2 regions of the Ruegeria sp. CE12 genome follow, and region 2 is predicted to be linked to the other one. Evidence: riboswitches for the same ligand, from Rfam matches in the RefSeq annotation. Region 2 holds a riboswitch; the other holds the start of a gene.
What was found. A riboswitch is a leader RNA that binds a small molecule or an ion and turns the genes downstream of it on or off. The one in region 2 is predicted to bind cobalamin.
Positions count from the first base shown of each region.

Region 1 (4,115 bases), on a different contig from region 2:
CAGCAGAACCAGGAATTCAGGGTTCGTGGCGGCGACGGCCTCCCACGAGGTGCGGCCCCAGCTGGTGTCCAGATCATGGGTTACGTTTTCGCCACCAGCGGCGGTGATCATCGCGTCAGGGATTGCGAACTTGCCCGCGGTAAAAGGCGCATCAGCCGGACCATCCAGCAGGAAGACGCGTGGTTTCGCCAGATCTGCGGTTTTGGCTTCGATGGCGGACAGCTGGCCCTTCCAGCCATCGACCAGAGCTTCGGCTTTGTCCTCAACATGCATGACTTTGCCCAGACGCAGAACGTCATCGAACAACAGGTCCATGCTGGCTTCGGGGCGGTCCTTGTTCAGGTGTACGCAGCTTTCGGTCAGGACCATGGTCTTGATACCGAACGGGGCCAGCGTGTCCGGAGTGACTTCGCCGCCGGGCTTCATGCCATAATACCACCCGGCAAAGAACAGATCGGGTTCTACCGCTACCAGATTTTCGACAGTGGGGTATTTCGGCGCCAGCTCGGGGATGTCACCGCGCAGCGTGTCGAATTCCGGGCTGGTCTTGTACCATCCGGTGATACCGGTCAGACCAACGATCTTGTCCTGCAGGCCAAGCGCAAAGGCCATGTCGGTCATGTTCATGTCGTGTACGACCAACCGTTCGGGCGTTGAGTCAAAAACAAGCGGTTCGCCGCAATTGTCTACGGTGACCTCATGTGCGGCCGCACTGGTGGCGAGGCCGATGATCAGCGCCACGGGCCAGAGTTTCAGGTTCATGGAAAGCTCCTGTCAGTTTGTAAGCTTGGTTTTTCGGATGTCGAGTGCGGGGATCACCCGGTCTTCGTGTTGAAAACACAGGTATTCGACGCCAAAGGTTTCGCGCACGCGCTGTGGCGTCAGGATGTTGCTGACCGGTCCAAAACCCGTCAGTCGGGTGGATTTCATCAACGCAACATGGGTGGCGAATTCTGGTATCATGACCAGGTCGTGGACGATCATGACCACGGTGATACCAAGATCGGCGACCAGCGAGAGCATGCGCCCCTTGGCGTCGGGATCCAGATGGTTGGTGGGTTCGTCCAGAAACAGCAGCGACGGGTTTTGGGCCAAAGCGCGCGCAATATGCGCGCGCTGACGCTCGCCTCCGGACAGGGTCGACATCTGCTTGCCTGCCAGATGATGCAGCTCGGTCAGGTCAAATATCCTGTCCAATGCCTGTTTATGTTCATCTGCAGATCGGTCGCCTTTGATGGGAATCTGCCCCAAGGCAACGTAATCTCTCAGTCGTAACCGTCCATCGGGCAACTCTTGTTGGCTTACAACAGCGATGGTCCGGGCGCGATCCTGAGGCGATAGCGATCGCAGGCTTTGACCGCGTATCAGTACATCCCCGAGCGCGATGGTTTCGACACCACATAGCAAGTTCAGCAGGGTGGTTTTGCCTGCGCCGTTCGGGCCTGCGATGGCCAGTACTGATCCCTCGTCCAGATCAAAGGACACACCCTGCAGCAGCACATCACCGTTCAATGCATAATACTCGAGATTTTCGGCAACCAGAAATGTCATGCCTGACCTCCAGACAAGATGCGCGGCATGCGCGACAAGGTTTTGGTGTAAAGGGCAGAGGGTCTGTCCGTAGCATTGGTCCAGCCGTCAGCGCTGTCCTGATATTGCCAGGCAAACGCGGCCAGCGCTTCAATGTCCTGCGCTGAACTAATGCGACCGAACAGGTATTGCGCTTTGTCCGCTGCCTGAAAGCCAACAGTCGTAGGATGTGAACAGCCAGCCATGCAGGAAACCCCTCGGATGGCGAAGCAGGACGGAAGCTTATCCGCAATCGCCGCTCGAAGCGCATCGGCACTGTCCGAGCCCTGACAGGTCTCGCAAATCAACAGGAAATGATCAGAGTTTTCTGGCATTACGCGCTCCACTTACTGTCAATCTGAATAATTAGCAATGTAATAACGTAACATAAAATTCACTGCAGGGCGTGTTTGCGAAGCGCCACCGTTGCCAATTCTGAAAACACAAAACGAAGGGTTCAGTTGCTTCCGGCATGGTCCGCTCCACTTGTTGCCAAGTGCGGACAGAAGGTGCCGTTTATGTACACACGCAGATTACGCGCCATCAAAGCCTCCTTCCAGGACGCCCCGCCCCGGGTTGGTTAAACATCTGATGGCAGGTCTCCTGACTTGCGGGTCTATGCTTGGCCAACCTTCCCGGCCTTTGGGCCAGTGGTCTTTTGGCTTCGCTCTCCGCCTACAGTTGCGGGGGCAGTCACGGCATTGGTACGCAGAACGCACCGCACCGTATTCCCATTTTCATCCCTCGGGCAAACCGTCGGGAACCATCTCGTGTCAGCTAGTCTGGTGTCGATAGCGTTGTCAAGCGCCAGCTGAAGGCTTGGTCAACGCGGGGATAGGTTTTTACTTCACGGCCCGAAGCATCGGCCGACGGGAGGTGTCGCCGCGTCTGTCGTTACCGGTCGGAAAGCGATTGGCAAGCGTCAGACCAGCCTGAATCAGATGGGCATCCGGATAGCCGCCGGTAACAAGGTTGACGGCATCGCGCGCTTCGGGCGTGTTGTCGCGCCGCATGTGATGCAGCATCTTCATCAGCGCAAGCTCATCGCATGTCAGTGACCCACGCTGTTCAAGGCAAAGCGGGTCGTTGAAGGCCAACCCCGCCGGGCGGCAATGCAACGTGACCTTGACGATTTTATAGATCAGATGAGCGATGTTCAGGCCCTGATCAACGCCCCAGCGTTCGATGGCCGTGGAATAGGCGTGTTGCCACGATTGCGTATCGGAATCGGCAAAACTGAGGATGAAGTGTCGCATAACAGGCAACAGTCCCAGCTCAAAATCATCGAAGTCTGGTCTGCCCGCAGCTGGTCTGTCGCCGTTTGATCCATAGACTGAAAAGCTCATGCGCGCTTCCTTTCAGAATTTGGGGAATGCGCCGACAGGCTGAGCACGTTTTCTGGCAGCTCATCTGCGGTCAGCTCTGTTTCCGGGCGGGGTGCGGTGGCATGTGCAGGGAACCGCAGGTCGGCTTCGATGGCCTCGCGGAGTTTCGGTTTCAATGCACATCCATGTCGGCTGGCAACAGCATCCATGGCCAGCAGGTCAGCAAGCGATTTTGTCATTATCTGGTTGTCTCTTGGTCAGCGTCGGGCAGGGCGGTGACCGGGCGTGAATCCAGAGAATCTGACTAGGTCGGTATTTAACTGACAAAAATAATCGGGAAAAGCAATGAGGAAAAGACGGACCGGTTGCGACGGCCCGTCTTCCGGCGGGAAAACCCGCCTTCCAAGGCGAAAGCCAACCCTGCGAACCCGAGTCAGCTAACTGATGGGGTTATCAGCCGCCGTTGGAATTCGCGAGCGCAGGCTGGGCAAAGTCGTTTGCCTCAGGGGTAAGATCCTGCGCGCCGGTGCCCGGCATCAGTTCGAAGCCAAGATCGAACTGATCAAGTGTCGAGGCCAGTTGTGCTACGATCTCGGTATCGCCTTCAGATTTGGCGGTTCCATCTGCCAGCATGTCGGTCAGCTTACGTTCGCCGGTCATGACCTTTTCCAGATCAGCGCGGTTCAGGCTGATCGACAGGTCGGCGTTTTCCGCAGTCTGATCAACGATATGGGTCAGGGTGGCGTTGCTCATTTCAACCACAATGTTCTCATCGCGATCGGGAATCGACAGGTTGATGGTGAACTCCATGTTTGCCGCTTTTTCGCTGTTGACGCGGATGCCGAGGAAATCCAGCCACATGGTGGTTTGCATCGCCTTGATCGTATCCGGACCGGTGGTTTCGATGGTGGCACCCTGTGGGATACCGTTGCGCAGTTCATAGGCCGCGCCCAGGAATGAGTTGCGGACCGACGGGCTTTCCTTCTGGTACCCGATCTGCTCGAACGCGTCGGCCAGCAGGTCCTTGGCAGCCTGGTTCTGCGGTTCGGCATAAACCAGTTTGTTGAGGATCTCGGTCGCCTCCAAATACTTGCCGGCATCGACCAGTTCTTGCCCTTTCGCCATGATCGGTTCGGCACCGCCCATCATCTCGACAAACAACGGAGCACTGTCTTCAGGCGAAAGCGGTGTCAGCGTGGTCGGGTTAGCATCCCAATACCC
Region 1 covers NZ_JBQFRS010000004.1:333,759-337,873, reverse strand. Annotated here, with positions in the region: gene ACR0IO_RS12570 (ABC transporter substrate-binding protein) at 1-762, opposite strand, end outside; gene ACR0IO_RS12565 (ABC transporter ATP-binding protein) at 775-1,551, opposite strand; gene ACR0IO_RS12560 (DUF1636 family protein) at 1,548-1,904, opposite strand; cobalamin riboswitch at 2,146-2,352, opposite strand; gene ACR0IO_RS12555 (hypothetical protein) at 2,412-2,915, opposite strand; gene ACR0IO_RS12550 (hypothetical protein) at 2,912-3,133, opposite strand; gene ACR0IO_RS12545 (alkyl/aryl-sulfatase) at 3,348-4,115, opposite strand, start outside.
Region 1: another riboswitch for cobalamin. It lies ahead of ACR0IO_RS12560 (DUF1636 family protein); the one in region 2 lies ahead of ACR0IO_RS22115 (hypothetical protein).

Region 2 (4,115 bases):
CATCGTCAGTTCCTGTAACGCAGACTTTAACCTGCCTCGGCTGGAACGATACTTGGCACTTGCACATCAGGCTGGTTGTTATCCAGTGATCGTGCTGACCAAGGCAGACACGTGCGATGATCCGAAAGACTATGTTTCACGCGCAGAATCACTGACACTCTTTCTGACGGTTGTGCCAGTGAATGCCCATGATGACGATGACGTGCGACAGGTCCTGAATTGGTGTCCAAAAGGGCAAACAGCGGCTCTGATCGGCTCATCAGGTGTAGGTAAAACCACACTGACTAACGCAATGACTGGCGCAAACGAAGCCACCGCGGAGATACGTGAAGATGATGCCCATGGACGACACACGACGACCTCGCGCGAGCTGCACCAGATGCGTAACGGCGGTTGGCTGATCGACACCCCCGGTATGCGCGCCCTGCGTCTGCTGGATGCTCAAGAAGGGGTCGATGAAGTATTCTCGGATATCGTCGAACTTGCCGAAACCTGTCGCTTTGCGGATTGCAGCCACGAAACCGAACCGGGTTGCGCGATCCAAGAAGCCATCAGCGCCGGCGAGCTCGACCCGGCGCGTCTAGAGCGATGGAGGAAGCTGCGACGCGAAGATCGGCGTAACTCTGAAACAATCGCGCAGTCGCGCGCACGTGACAAAGCCTTTGGGAAAATGGTGCGATCCGTGATGCAGGATAAGAAATCACGCAAACGGTTCTGAAGGAAAGGGCACCTCCGTGCGGTGCCCTACTTCACGCAATCAACCGGGGCCAAACCGCAGAGTTGCGACGGGCAAACGCCCCGATGTGCCCCACACCCTTGAGGCCAAAATCGCCGGGCTTCAACAGGTGACGTCTGGCAGCAGGCCCGTAGGCATCTGCAAGTCGCCAAACTGCCTCCGGAGGCACCATCTCATCATCCTCAAATGTAAGAACGTCGACGGGCGCACCTGAACGCGACCAATCCGCTTCGGGCAGTGTAACTCCGGTCTCAGGCAAATAGCTTTGAGGTGCGGTACACCACTTTCGCCACTGCCAATACACTTTTGGCGGCAGGTCAGCACCAAAACCAACCAACTTACCCGGCAGATATCCCTTCAGGCGCACGATCAGGGGAGCGTGACCAAACCAGAACAACATAGCCAATGCACGATATGGCCAGGGATGATCGGATACGGTCACCAGTCCCGAACAGACACAAATCATCCGGTCGATCTGTTCGATTTCCGGCTGGACTGGACCCAACATCCCGCCAACCGAATGACCAATAACCCAGAGCTTGGCATCCGGAAATCTTCTGCGCATCTCAGCACGGGCCGCTGGCATATCGACAAGAGCCCAATCGGCCATGGTCACGTCGCTGTCCTGCAAGCGCCCTGAAAGGGAATGGCCAAAATCGCGGTAGTCGTATGTAAGGCAGGCAATACCCTGTTCGACAGCCAGCCACTGTGCAAAATGCCTGTAGTAATCGCGTGGCACGCCGGTGGCGCTGTTCAGAACTACAACTGTATCAGGCTCGGTCGCAGGCAGGAACAGACGGGCAGACAGCGTCGCTGAACCAGCCGGAAACTGAAAATCCTCGATGAGCGCATTCTGCTGGCTGTCCAACATTGAATCCTCCAACCAAGTCTGGACCAATCAGTCTAATAATTCCATCTGGACCATTTGGTCTAGTGCTGTCAATATCGATGAAAGATGACCAAACGTCCGCTACCAACCCGAGATCGCCTGATCCAGACCGCCGCCGAGCTGTTCCAGCGCTCGGGGTACAACGGCGTTGGGTTGTCCGAATTGCTGGCAGAGGCCCAGGCACCCAAAGGTTCGCTTTACCATCATTTTCCAAAGGGAAAGTCCGACCTGGCCCTTGCTGCGGCAAGCTGGGCGTCAGATGGAATGCTGGAACTGATTGCGGCCTCTTTCAAAGACGCACGCGACTTTCGCGATGGCGTCGAAACCCTATGCCACAAGATCGCAAAGCTCTTTGACAAATCCGGTCGCTGGGAAACCTGCCCTATATCCGCCACGCTGTTCGAGGGGCCGGAGAACCAACTTTTCAGGGATCACGCCTACCGCCTGTACGAAAGCTGGATTGTGCAAGTCCGCAGGCATGCCGAACGCTTTGGCGTCGATCATCCTCAGGAAACCGCCGATACACTGTTCATTATGCTTCAGGGCGGATGGCAACTGGCCCGCGCGCGTCGAAATTCGGATGTATTGCGCAACCTGCCGAGGTTTCTGCCCGCCAACGCTCTCTGAAGCTTACTGACCGCGGCGGAATGCAGCTTGACTCAAGCCGACCACAAGCATTAGCGGTTAGGCGATGGTTCTCGTATCGGACTGGTACGGGATGAAAAGGGAACACGGTGCGGTCCTGCCCGAAACGTTGGAATGGACCTATGCCGCGACTGCCCCCGCAACTGTAGGCGGAGAGCAATGCCGAAATACCACTGGCCAATAGGCTGGGAAGGTCGGCAAAGCGATGACCCGCAAGTCAGGAGACCTGCCATCGGAATTGAAACCGAAACTCGGGCGGGGTGTCCGGGCAGGGTCTGACCGCATCGCGTAGTCCAGCCTGTACCAAGCCCCCGTCTCGCGCGCGGAGGGCGCAACATGATCTGGAAGACCGAGACACACGAATTTATAGCTACAGTTTGCCAACGGACAGGCAAAACCTGCCCCGCACTGGCCAGAATGGCCCGTGCAATGGCGCAGGCCATGACAACAGCTGGACCAGTAGCGACGCGAGAATTCGAAATCGAAGGCAGCAGCGAGCTGACCCATTGCCCGGATGGTTGCACCGCCCGCTTTCGCGCGGGACCTGATCAGATCAGGTTTTTTTGCGGTTCAGATATGTCCGTCGAGACCAACGCGCTGGATGAATATGCAGACATGATGTTTGGCTCAGCAAACACCGCTTTGCCTTCCAGCATTCTTTCCAGTCCACCATATGCGCTACTTGAGGCCAATGCGCTCGTTCCAAGGCAAAATGTCGATATCAGCCAGCACGCGGCTGCATGATTCAGTGCTCGAGCTGCGGCTGAGCTGCCGATATCGCCCAGTTTAGCTGATCATCAGTTTCAACTGCACATGGCCGCACCTTGCGTAACCTCTGGAGTGCGTTTTCGGGTCTTTCACCGCATTCGATCATCAGTCGAAGCACAATCATCCCCGATCGTCCGCAGCCACCGCGGCAATGAACCAGTACCCGTCCTCCGCCCGAGAGTGCATGTCGAGCTGCTGCGCTGGTCTCAGTCCACAGCTCATTGATTTCTGGTGACGGCGCACCGAAGTCGGTCACGGGCAAATGCGCCCATCGACTAGCCCGGCTTTGAATATCGCTGCCGAAATCACCTGCGCCGAGCTGCACCATCTCGGCCTCAGTTGTCATTGAAATGACAAGACCTGGCTTCCAGTTCGCTATCAGGTCCAAATCGCCGGAATAGTCACCATCTTTGCCGGGTATCGACGTCAGCGCGAGCGTACCATTTCCAACCTGCAGGGCATAGATCACCAGCTGAGACACAAATTACTCCTCCCAAGAAATGGCATGCAACAGAACTCAGTTTTTCGAAATCGGTCCGGCCAGCTTATGCGCATCGGCTGGTATTCCCAAACGAAATTCGTGCCTGTGCGCTGTGGACGTAAGCCGCGGGGACAACTACGCTGCATCCTTGATACGAATCCGCCAGAGCAGACATGACCGACACACCCAGCCCCGCCTATCAGGTTCTAGCCCGAAAATACCGCCCGGAAACCTTTGCTGATCTCGTCGGCCAGGATGCCATGGTGCGCACGCTGAAAAACGCGTTCGAGGCCGACCGGATCGCGCAGGCCTTTATCATGACCGGCATTCGCGGAACGGGCAAAACGACCACCGCGCGGATCATTGCAAAGGGCATGAACTGTATTGGTCCCGATGGCAATGGCGGACCGACGACTGAACCTTGCGGGAAATGCGAACATTGCGTTGCGATCATGGAAGGCCGCCATGTCGACGTGATGGAAATGGACGCCGCAAGTCGGACCGGCGTCAATGATATCCGGGAAATCATCGACAGCGTACGCTACCGCGCCGCCAGTGCTCGCTACAAGATTTACATCATCGACGAAGTTCACATG
Region 2 covers NZ_JBQFRS010000017.1:8,931-13,045, reverse strand. Annotated here, with positions in the region: gene rsgA (ribosome small subunit-dependent GTPase A) at 1-718, shown strand, start outside; gene ACR0IO_RS22125 (alpha/beta hydrolase family protein) at 750-1,607, opposite strand; gene ACR0IO_RS22120 (TetR/AcrR family transcriptional regulator) at 1,692-2,252, shown strand; cobalamin riboswitch at 2,301-2,518, shown strand; gene ACR0IO_RS22115 (hypothetical protein) at 2,607-3,014, shown strand; gene ACR0IO_RS22110 (protein-tyrosine phosphatase family protein) at 3,016-3,519, opposite strand; gene ACR0IO_RS22105 (DNA polymerase III subunit gamma/tau) at 3,693-4,115, shown strand, end outside.